One region of the Cohnella hongkongensis genome, then DNA from elsewhere that is predicted to be linked to it. Evidence: riboswitches for the same ligand, from Rfam matches in the RefSeq annotation. Region 1 holds a riboswitch; the other holds the start of a gene.

Evidence for each region. Region 1 has a riboswitch for cyclic di-AMP ahead of ACFO3S_RS20045 (ubiquitin-like domain-containing protein). Riboswitches for the same ligand answer to the same signal wherever they lie in the genome.
Region 2: another riboswitch for cyclic di-AMP. It lies ahead of ACFO3S_RS22680 (C40 family peptidase); the one in region 1 lies ahead of ACFO3S_RS20045 (ubiquitin-like domain-containing protein).

The regions. Positions count from the first base shown of each region.
Region 1 covers NZ_JBHSEP010000017.1:59,423-64,762, reverse strand. Annotated here, with positions in the region: gene rnmV (ribonuclease M5) at 1-518, opposite strand, end outside; gene ACFO3S_RS20045 (ubiquitin-like domain-containing protein) at 696-1,853, opposite strand; cyclic di-AMP (ydaO/yuaA leader) riboswitch at 2,134-2,354, opposite strand; gene ACFO3S_RS20040 (TatD family hydrolase) at 2,534-3,310, opposite strand; gene ACFO3S_RS20035 (HD domain-containing protein) at 3,417-4,709, opposite strand; gene ACFO3S_RS20030 (AbrB/MazE/SpoVT family DNA-binding domain-containing protein) at 5,040-5,294, shown strand.
Region 2 covers NZ_JBHSEP010000022.1:38,382-43,721, reverse strand. Annotated here, with positions in the region: gene ACFO3S_RS22690 (M1 family metallopeptidase) at 494-2,491, shown strand; gene ACFO3S_RS22685 (hypothetical protein) at 2,503-3,318, shown strand; cyclic di-AMP (ydaO/yuaA leader) riboswitch at 3,535-3,676, shown strand; gene ACFO3S_RS22680 (C40 family peptidase) at 3,681-4,175, shown strand; gene ACFO3S_RS22675 (hypothetical protein) at 4,278-5,340, opposite strand, start outside.

The sequences.
Region 1 (5,340 bases):
GCTTCAAACTCGGCCTTCGTAATCCGGAACATCAGGCACCTCTTGTAAAATTGTTTGCCGTTCGCATACCCGATGCCGAGAAGCTCGCCCATCCGCTCTCTGCGGCTGGCCGACGAAGCGTGAACGATCAGGCCCGCCTCCAGCAGGTCGTTCCATTCGATCTCCGCAGGCGCGCCGTCCTCCGTCTCCGGTCCGCGAACCCGTTCCAGCGCCCTTCGGATCGCTTCGTCCGACGCATGCTCGACGCCAATGCCCCGGCGGCCTCTCGCCTCGTCCTTCGTCAGGAAGGCGTGCTTACAGCCCGGCACGCGCTCGGAGACGATCTTGCGGATACGCTCTCCCGGCGCATCCGGATCGGTCAGCACGATGACGCCTCTGCGCGCTTGGGCCAGCTCGATGCGTACGAGTACATCTTCGCCGATCGCCGAACCGCCCGTCTCGATCGTATCGGCTCCCACAGCCCGCCGGACCGCCGTCGTATCGTCTTTCCCCTCCACGACAATCATTTCTCGAATCATTCGTTTTCATTCCGCCTTTAACCCCTACATTCCTTCAAGCGTATACGAGTTTCGGGACAAGGGCAAGTGCGGAACCGCCTGCGCCGCCGATTCCCCGCAAAAAACTAATCGGGAAGAAGCCCGTAAGGGCCTCTTCCCGAGGCAAGGCGATATGGATGCGGACAAGCCGCGTACCGGCTAGTCCGCCGAGGGCTTGACCGGTCCGATCACGTAGACCGTATATCCGCGCTTAAGGCCGAACTTGGTGGCATAAGCTTCGCTGTCGTAATAAACATCGATCTTCTTGCCCTTGACGGCGCTGCCCGTGTCTTCCGCCCGGCGGAATCCGATCCCCTCGATGTACACCCACCAGCCCAGCGGGATCACCTTAGGATCGACGGCGATCGTGCGCCCTTCCTGAACCTTCGTCCCGGATCGGGTGATGCCGTAGCCTTTGTCTCCCTTGGACTTGCCCGTGGAAGCAAAATCGGCGGAATAGGCGGTCAGCGTCACATTGCTCAGCATTCGTCTGACCTTGACGCTCTTGCCGTTGAGCTTCACGACTTTGGCCTCGTCCTCCTTCGGCGGTCCGCTGTACGAAGCCAGCGCCACCTCGGACTTCTTCTTCGTGCCGATCGCGACGACCTGCTGTACGGCAGGCTTGGCCACCTTCTTCTCGACCATTTCCTCGCTGACCAGAACGCCGTCCTCGTAGACCTTCTCGGTTTTGTAGACGACCAGTCCTTTTTCGCCTTCGGTGACGATCTTCGTCTTGCCTTCCTCCAGGTCCGCGCTTTTTTTCTCTACGACCTGGAACGCGATCGGGCGCTGGGTCTCTATCACCTCTTTATGCACCCGGACGACCGACACGGTCATCCCTTCGCGGACCGGACTGCCGAGCTCCGGTACGACCCGGTCATGCTCGGACAACGGAAGGTTTAACGATTCGATGACTCCCCCGACCGTATCTTCGCTTGAATAAGCGACTTGCTGCTTGCCATCGGCCTTGATGACGACGCCTACCGCCCGATCGATGACGAGCCGGCCGCCTTCCTCCAAGGAATCCGTCGCCGCCATGGAAAGGCGATCGTTAGGTCCGATGTAAATGTCTTGTTCCTCGAGCAAACCGAGAACGTTCGAAGTCTTCGTAGAGACGACCTTCGATACGCCGTTGTCGATTACCGTGATGCTCTTGGTTGCCGCCTTCTCCAGCAACGATACGAACATGATAGAGACGGCAAAAACGAGAATTGCGGTTAACAGTGCTACACGCAAATACTCATGCTTCCAACGCAGTGCGAAAAGCTTGCCGGTCGGTCGTGGATCATGGGTTTCCTGAACAGGAATTGCGCCCATATCTCGTTCCTCCTTCATAGCCCCGCCGTCGACTGTAATGCATGAATTTGTCTGACGCGACTAATCCAAAATGGTTAACGACTCTTGGCGAACAAACCCGAAACTTTCGCGAATTCCGGGCGGATCGGTCAAGCGCCGCCTTCCCCAGTTCAGAATACTCACATGAGAGCATGTACCCTAAGAGGTTGTGCTTGCAACAAAAAAAGCCATCGAGTCAGAGGATCTGTTTCGTGGCTTCCGCAGGTTGGAAATAAGCTTAAAAATGTAGCGGCACGAGGGTGACCTCTCTCTATCACGCTTGCGGGGTTAGCTGTCGGATTCGGGCAAAGAGAGTCGCCCTAACGGCTGCATGTCCGGCGCGTCACTCAGATAGAGCCGCTCCTCCCGACACTTGCCGTATTCACCCCTAGATTTGCTCGGACCGCATTGGACGCCCTGTCTTGATCGTCGCCGCGTTGGGTCCCCCACTCTCCCTTTCGGAAGATTAAGCGCACTGGAAAAGGAATGTCATATTCAAACTTTCTGTTGAAGATCATAACCTCTGCGCAATAACGGTGTAAAGACGACGCATTCGACGAATTCGCCCGTTTTGAACGAAAATCAAGTGGAACCGGGGGATTAACCGCAGCAAAAGTCAGTTTTTTCTTCGGGGCAGTCCGTTTTTCTCCCTATTCTTCCGATTATCTCGATATCCCAAAACAACGACAAGCGTTCTCGCTCGTTATTTTTGCTATTTCCTGCCATGAAATGCCTTTAATTTCCGCCGCTGCCTCGGCGACCAGACGCACGTAAGCGGACTCGTTGCGCTTCCCCCGATGAGGGTGAGGAGTCAAATAAGGAGCATCCGTCTCGATGAGCAATCGGTCCAGCGGAACCCGCTCCAACACCTCTTTCGGAACGCGGGCGTTCTTGTAAGTGACCGGTCCGCCGAAGGAGATATGGAAGTTCATATCCAGACATTGCTTGGCCGTCTCCCAGCTGCCCGAGAAGCAGTGCATGATGCCGCCGACCTCGCTCGCCCGTTCTTCCTTCAACAGCTTGACGACATCCTCGTGCGCGTCGCGATTATGAATGACGATCGGCCTGCCGATTCGTCTGGCCAGCCGGATCTGCTCCCGGAACACCGCTTGCTGAACGTCCTTCGGCGAAGTGTCCCAATAATAATCGAGTCCGATTTCTCCGATCGCCACCACTTTCGGATGCTCCGTGCACAAGCGCTCGATCCAGGCCAGATCCTCCTCCATCTTCATGTCAACGGCATCCGTCGGGTGCCAGCCTACGACGGCGTAGATGAACGGATATTTCTCCGCCAATTCCAGCGTCGTCGGAATCGTCTCGCGGTTAAAGCCGATGTTCACAATCGTGTCGACGCCGGCCTCCAGCGCCCTCTGAATCACTTCTTCACGATCGCTGTCGAACTTGCGGGAATCCAGATGAGCATGGGTGTCGATAAGCATGTCGCAGCATGTCTCCTTTGACCAGGTGTGGGTGCCGAAGCTTGCCCGTCCGGGATGAACCCGCTCGGTTCGGCCATAATTTGGGATTCCAATGCGTTTCCTTCTATTATATAGACAGTCTCGCCCGCGTCTCGGGGCTGAGCAGATGCGCGTGGGGGAGGACGCGTTCCTCCGGATAATAAATGTAATAGTTGCCCCGATGCAGACCCGCGATAGAGCGAATAATGTCGGATTGAACGGAGATTTCCGTCAGCCGCTCCCGCTTGTCTAGCAGCAGAATCGGAGGCTTCTCCTTCCCGTCGGGAAGAGCTCCGGGCTTGTACACGTCATAAGGCGAATCCTCCGGCGTATCGACTTCCATATGATAAGACGGATCGAGTCCGATGCTCCGCCACTGGCGGCGAACGTCCTCCAGCCACTCGCGGTCTTCCCCGACCAGCGGAGCGTACTTGTACAGCCGCCTGTCCAGGAAGCGCCGGCATAGATCCGACAGAAGCTCGTCTCTCTCCTCGGACCACTGGCCAAACGTCGTCTGCACCATCGCTTCGTCAAGCCGCAAATACTGTTCCAGCGTGACGGAGCCGGACAATAGCGCCCGAATCGGAGGCAGCATAAAGCCGAACCCGTAGCCGGACGACAGAAGCTCGCTCGCCCTGCGAAAAATCTGCTTCAGCAAAATCTCGGAGCTTCGGGTGACCGGGTGAAAATAAACCTGCCAATACATCTGATATCTGGACATCAAATAGTCTTCGACGGCGTGCATTCCGCTGTCCTTGACGACAATCTTCCCTTGGAATGGGCGCAGCATTCGCAATATGCGGTCCAGATCGAAGGTTCCGTAATTCACTCCCGTGAAGTAGGCGTCCCTCAGCAAATAATCCATGCGATCCGCGTCCAGCTGACTGGATACGAGGCTGACGACAATCGGCTTCTCGTATTTCTTGCGGATTACCGAAGCGACCTTCTCGGGAAATTGAGCGTCGACCTCCCGCAGCACCCGGTTAATTTCGGTCGGACCCTGTACGACCTTGCAGGTCCAATCTTCATGGTCCGTGCCGAAAATCTGCTCCAGGGAGTGAGAAAAGGGGCCGTGTCCGACATCGTGCAACAAAGACGCGCAAAGACTGAGCAATTTTTCCTCTTGCGGCCAGTCGCCGTATCCATTACGCTCAAATTGAGAGATTATTTTTCTTGTAATTTCATATACGCCCAAGGAGTGGGAAAATCGGCTGTGTTCCGCTCCATGAAACGTCAGATAAGAGGTGCCTAGTTGTCGGATTCTTCGAAGCCGCTGAAACTCCGGCGTATTAATGAGCTTCCAGACGACCGGATCCTGAACGTAGATGGAATGATGCACGGGGTCTTTGAACACCTTCTCCTCATGCAATTTCGTCAACATGGACATCACCTCGATTTTGTCAGCATTCGACATTCAATTCGAAAAACATCGATTTTCGTCGAATTATGTCGAATTAGATTTTCCTGATAATCTCCGTCCCGCTAGAATCGAATCTTCAAGGAAATCGCCATAAATAAGAGGATTCTCAGAGTTTTTGTTTCAGATTCTCAAAAAAACCTCAACCCTTTTAGGTTGACTTTTTTGGGAATGGTTGGTACGATAGAGTACGGAAAAAAGAGAACTTTGTCGAATACTGGCGATTGCGGACAAGCATACACAAAAAACCGTTTACCTGATCTTATTTTAATCTTTCGGGAGGGGCATTACCAAATGATGAAATCAACCGGTATCGTACGTAAAGTCGACGAGTTGGGACGGGTGGTCATTCCGATCGAGCTGCGCCGCACGCTTGGCATCGGGGAGAAAGACGCGCTGGAAATTTACGTGGACGGCGAGCGCATCATGCTTAAGAAGTATGAGCCTGCGTGCATCTTCTGCGGCAACGCGGAGAACGTCACCTACTTCAAAGGAAAAATTGTTTGCAGAGAATGTTTGAAGGATTTACCTTCCCCTGTGACAAATTAGAGAAAATAGTTTATAATAAAAGCTGTATTCTAATAATTGTTAATTC
Region 2 (5,340 bases), on a different contig from region 1:
CGGGGGCTCGCGGAGTGCAAGTTTGGTCTGGGCTGGCGGGGGCTCGCGGAGTGCGTAGGTTGGTCTGGACTGGCGGGGGCTCGCGGGGTTGGCGTGTGTTGGACTGGACTGGCGGGGGCTCGCGGAGTGCGTAGGTTGGTCTGGACTGGCGGGGGCTCGCGGGGTTGGCGTGTGTTGGACTGGACTGGCGAGGGCTCGCGGAGTGCGTAGGTTGGTCTGGACTGGCGGGGGTTAACGTGGATTGGCACGAGTTGGCCCTGTTCGCGATGACCGTCGGGGCTCCGCCGACAACTGGGACGATTCCTGCAAGGCCGCTTGTTGACCGTTTGCTTAACCTGACAACATGGGCTCCCGACTCCCCGCCGACCGGCAGCAGCTAGGCCGGGGAACAGGCGACGGAGCCGCGCGCAGCTTGGCCGAAAACTCCAGAAATAATCCGCGGACAACCTACATATATATCTCGTAGATGCTTGTCAACGGGAGGGTTATCCGTATGCCTAAGCGCCGTTCGCTGCGAATGCTGCTATTCGTCGCCGCCGCTGCCGTACTTGTCATGTCTGTCCGATTCGGGTTTGCCGACGCTTGGGTCGATCAGTACGCTCTGCCCGCGTCCTCCTTGTCCGGGCTCCCCGCCTCCGGCTCTCCGGCGGCGATCGTCCAGTCCGAGCCCGTCCCCGGACCGGACGTTCCGCAGAAGCCGCAGGCCGCTGTCCTCAGCAATCGCGTAACGGAATATCATATCGCCGTCTCGCTCGACGAGAGCCTCGGAACGCTCCAGGGGGAGCAAGTCGTGACCTGGAAGAACCCCGGCCGCAATTCCGTCTCGGAGATGTTTCTTCACCTTTATCCCAACGCGTTCTCGCCCGGAAGCACGTTCCTCCTCGAATCGGGAGGCAAGCTGAGGGGAGACAAAATGAAAAGCGGCAGCTACGGCGGAATGGAGCTGACCGCCCTGACGACCGAGGACGGGGAGACGCTGCTGCCCAGAGTTCATTACGTGCAGCCGGACGACGGCAACCGGAACGACCGCACCTTGGCCGCATTCCGGCTTCCCGAGCCGGTCAAGCCCGGAGACTCCGTCACGCTGCGCATGAAGTTCTCGGTTACGCTCCCCGACGTCTTCGCGCGGATGGGCAAGGCCGGTCATTTCGTCATGGCGGGACAGTGGTTTCCCAAAGTTCCCGTATACGAGACGACCGGCATGCGCGGTCGTAGCGCCGAGGGCTGGAATCTGCACCAATACCACGGAGATTCCGAGTTTTATTCCGACTTCGGCATCTACAGCGTGCGCATTGAGGTTCCGGACGGCTACAAGGTCGCGGCGACCGGCTTTCTCACGAAAACGCCGACCGTGGCCGGAGGGAGAAAGAGCTTCCAGTTCTATGCCGACGACGTGCACGACTTCGCCTGGTCGGCTTCTCCGGACTTCGTCTACGTGGAAGATTCCTTCTCATCGCCGGGCATACCGGGCGTTCGAATCAAGCTGTATCTGGATCCGCTCCATCAGCACCTGAAAGACCGCTACATGCATGCCGCCAAATCCGCGCTCGCCAAGCTGGGACAATGGTATGGAGAATACCCGTACTCCACCCTGTCCGTCGTCGTGCCTCCGGCCGACGGCAACGGCGCCGGGGGCATGGAGTATCCGACGCTCGTCACCGCGGCAGCGGCCCAGAACGACAACCCCGGCTACGAGCTGGAGCGAACGCTCGTCCACGAGATCGCCCACCAATATTGGTACGGGCTTGTCGCTTCCAACGAATTCGAGGAAGCTTGGCTCGACGAAGGCTTCGCGTCCTACACCGAGGATAAGCTGATGTCCAGCATTTACGGCGTTCTGCCCCATCACCCGATCGAAGCCAGCTATTTGACCCATCCGGAGCCGCTCGCCCTCTCGTCCTGGAAGTTCCGCTCTTCCGACGGATACGCCGAAAATGTCTACATGCGGGGCAAGCTTGTGCTGACCGCTATCGAGAAGCAGGTCGGCGACAAAACGATGAGCAAAATTATGCGGACTTATTTTCAGAAATATAAGTTCAGACATCCTTCCTTCTCGGACTTCCAGAGAGTCGTGGAAACGGTGACCAAGGAGAAGTGGACCGATTTCTTCCGGGCGTACGTCCTGCACGGCGAGATGGCCGACTATTCCGTAGAATCGATCCAGACAAGGAAAACGGATGCCGGATACGAGAGCGTCGTCCTTCTGCGGCGCAATGGCGGCAGTCCCGAGCCAGTGTCCGTCTGGCTGCAGTTCCGGGACGGACAGTCGGTTCGCAAACAGTGGGACGGCGTGCAGTCGCATATTCAATTGAAGCTCGAATCGGCGGCTCCGCTGCAATATGCGGTGATCGATCCCGGCAACCATATCGTGCTCGACAATCGCAAGTTCAATAATTATCTGAAGGCGGAAGTGCCGCCCGGGCAGCGTACCCGCTACGCGACCGGCATCGCGCAAATATTGGAAGGTTTGTTCGGATCATTGGCCTGGTGAGGGGGAAGAACATGCGCGAACGTCTAAAATTGGGATGGGACATGACCGTCAGGCATAAATATGTAGTGGTTCTCCTGTTCCTGTATCGCTTGCTGTGGGGTTTTTTCCTGTACCGGCTCGTCGACTCGATCGTAACGCCGGTGCTGGCGCGCTATCCGGACGAACATCCGAACTCCGACGCCGCCCATCTGTTCCTGATCGAAGCCCAGTTCCGCTTGATGAAAACGGATCTTGTCGACGACACGCTCTGGCTGCTGGGCGGAATGCTGCTGCTGCGGATGGTGCTCACTCCGCTGATCAACGCCGGCCTGTTCTATTCCTTCCGCTACTCCGCCGAGGAGGAGGGGACCCGGGTTTGGTCGGGAATACGCAGCGCCTGGAAGCCGGTCACCCTGCTGTACTGGATAGAGAACGCGTTGATTCTGCTCCCCGCCGCATGGCTGGTGCCGATGGCCAGGAACCGCTTCTTCTCCGGGCTTTCCCTGCCTCATTGGCTGATCGATCTGCTGCCGTATGCGGCGTCATGGCTGCTGTACGGGTTGGCCGTTCACCTCGCCTGCCAATTCATGCAGTTCGGCGCGGCGGCTCGGGAAGGCATTCTAAGCAGTCTGGGAGCAGCGTTTCGCCAAGCCCTCCCCCTGCTGGGAATCACTTTGGTTTTGCTCGGCATCGGTCTGGCAGTGTCGGCCGCCGCCTGGGCCGTCTCTCTGCTCTGGTCGGGTTTTCTCGCCGTGACGCTGCATCAAGCTTTTCACTTCGTGCGCTCCCTGTTGAAGCTGTGGACCTCCGCATCCCAGCATCAAGTATGGCGCGACGCGAAATCGTAAGCTTATCACGTCCCAACAATCGACAATATTTCTCCCCGGGACATTCCCCGGTTGCGCCGTCCTTCGGCCGCAACCGGGGTTTGGCGTTATAATCGGCGGGATAAATCCGGGACGAAAGGAGGGGGTGCGAGCCAAATGACGCTCCGTAGATTAAGGAATTCTAATATAGAAGATGCAGGAAATTCGTCACAATACCCGAATATATAAAGCTAAAGAAATCATAAAATGCCGAGTCTCCGTGAATCGGGGAACGGGGGAACCATCTTTTCGGGTGAGTTGGCTTTTGTACGCGAAGAAGCCATAGGGAACCTTCTACCGAACCCTTAAGCTAACCTCGTAGGCATTGGAAGGAGTCACCGGTTTTGCGCAAAGTTTCAGTCTTCTTGTTTGGCCTTGCTCTGCTCTTGGCATTCCAGGTCGGAAGCGTATTCGCCGATTCGAAGCTCGACAAGACGATCGAGCCGTTGATCGGATCGAGCTACAAGTACGGCGGAACGACACCGAAGGGATTCGATTGCTCCGGCTTCACCGGATACGTGTTCGAGCAGCTCGGCATCGATCTGCCTCGCTCTTCGCGGGACCTGTACAGCTGGGATAAGAGCAAGAAGATTTCCGACGATGACCTGCGTCCGGGCGATCTCGTATTCTATAATACGAGCGGCAACGGCGTCTCCCATGTCGGAATCTACATCGGCAACAACAAGTTCGCTCACGCCGCTTCCAAGGGCGTGACGATCACCTCGCTCGATGACAAATACTACGCCAAGCGTTATCTTGGGGCTCGCCGCTTTCTGGACGACGAGACCTACGAGAAGATCGCAACGGAGATCGAAGCCGAGGAGACCGCTAAGCAATAATCCTAAAGATGACAAAGGCCCGCCTATGGCGGGCCTTTGTTTAAGGGTTTCCTGTTTAACATAATGGAGCTTTTGTTCGCCTGGTGTGTTGAAATTTATAGTTTAAAGACCTTGTGATTTAACAGGTATTCGAGTGCCATTTATAATGATTGCTTTAACTTTGGTAACCTCTAAAGGTGCTTTCGTATCCCAACTTGAATTGAAGGTATGTTTATCAGGGTTTTGGCTTCCTCCACCACCTTCCAATGGGATAATACCGTCTGCTGTTTCAATTTCAAGCCGCATATCGCTGACCATGCAATTCTCGCCTTTATAGGTACCGATTACTTGTAATCCCAAAGGACTGAGGGTTATATATTCAAAAAGATGACCTTCCACTGAAATATCATTTTTCCATGTACGTAAATTGGAAGCTGTATCACTTAAATTTGCTGCCACCTTCCAGTTGCCTTCAACCCCGGAATAAACGGAACCCGTATAATAAAGAGTGTATTTTCTAAGATTATCTCGGTTTACAGGAAATACAAACTCTTCATATTTATACACAACGTCACCATAGTCGTTATTTTCAAGATCAAGAAGGTTATTTTTCTTATCGCTGAGAAATACCAAACTATAATCACTGGTGATTAAATTACCGTCGGGACCCTTTAGAGAAAGCATGGCATCAGTAGAACCAAACTCTTTTTTAAAAATTTTGCCTATCTGCACATGCAATTTTCCATTTATAATCCCGATATTTGAAACCCATTGGTCTTTTTCACCATGGGGCATGGAAGCATACTCCCCTGGCAGAAGCGCCTCTGTTAATGAACTGAGGTCGCTTGGCACATTACTGCCTCCCCAAATCTGTGCTTTTTCAATAGGAGCCGTTTCTACCTCTTCGATTCCTGCAAGGGATACGGAAATGGGTTCGTCTATATAGGCTTTTCCGTCAAAATAAATAAGGAAGCTGCCAAGCTCTAACGGATCTGCTAATGGTGTGTCTGGATCAGCCGTTATATTAAACTCATAATAAATGGTATTCGTATCTTTATTAAAATAAAGCATTTTTTGTTTCCATGACAGGCTGGCTGATAAAACTTCGTCTCCGCCTTTGGCTCCCTCTTTTGTTTGCGAACGCATTTTTACATGGAATCCGTCTCTAAAATCAGTCTGTTCCGTC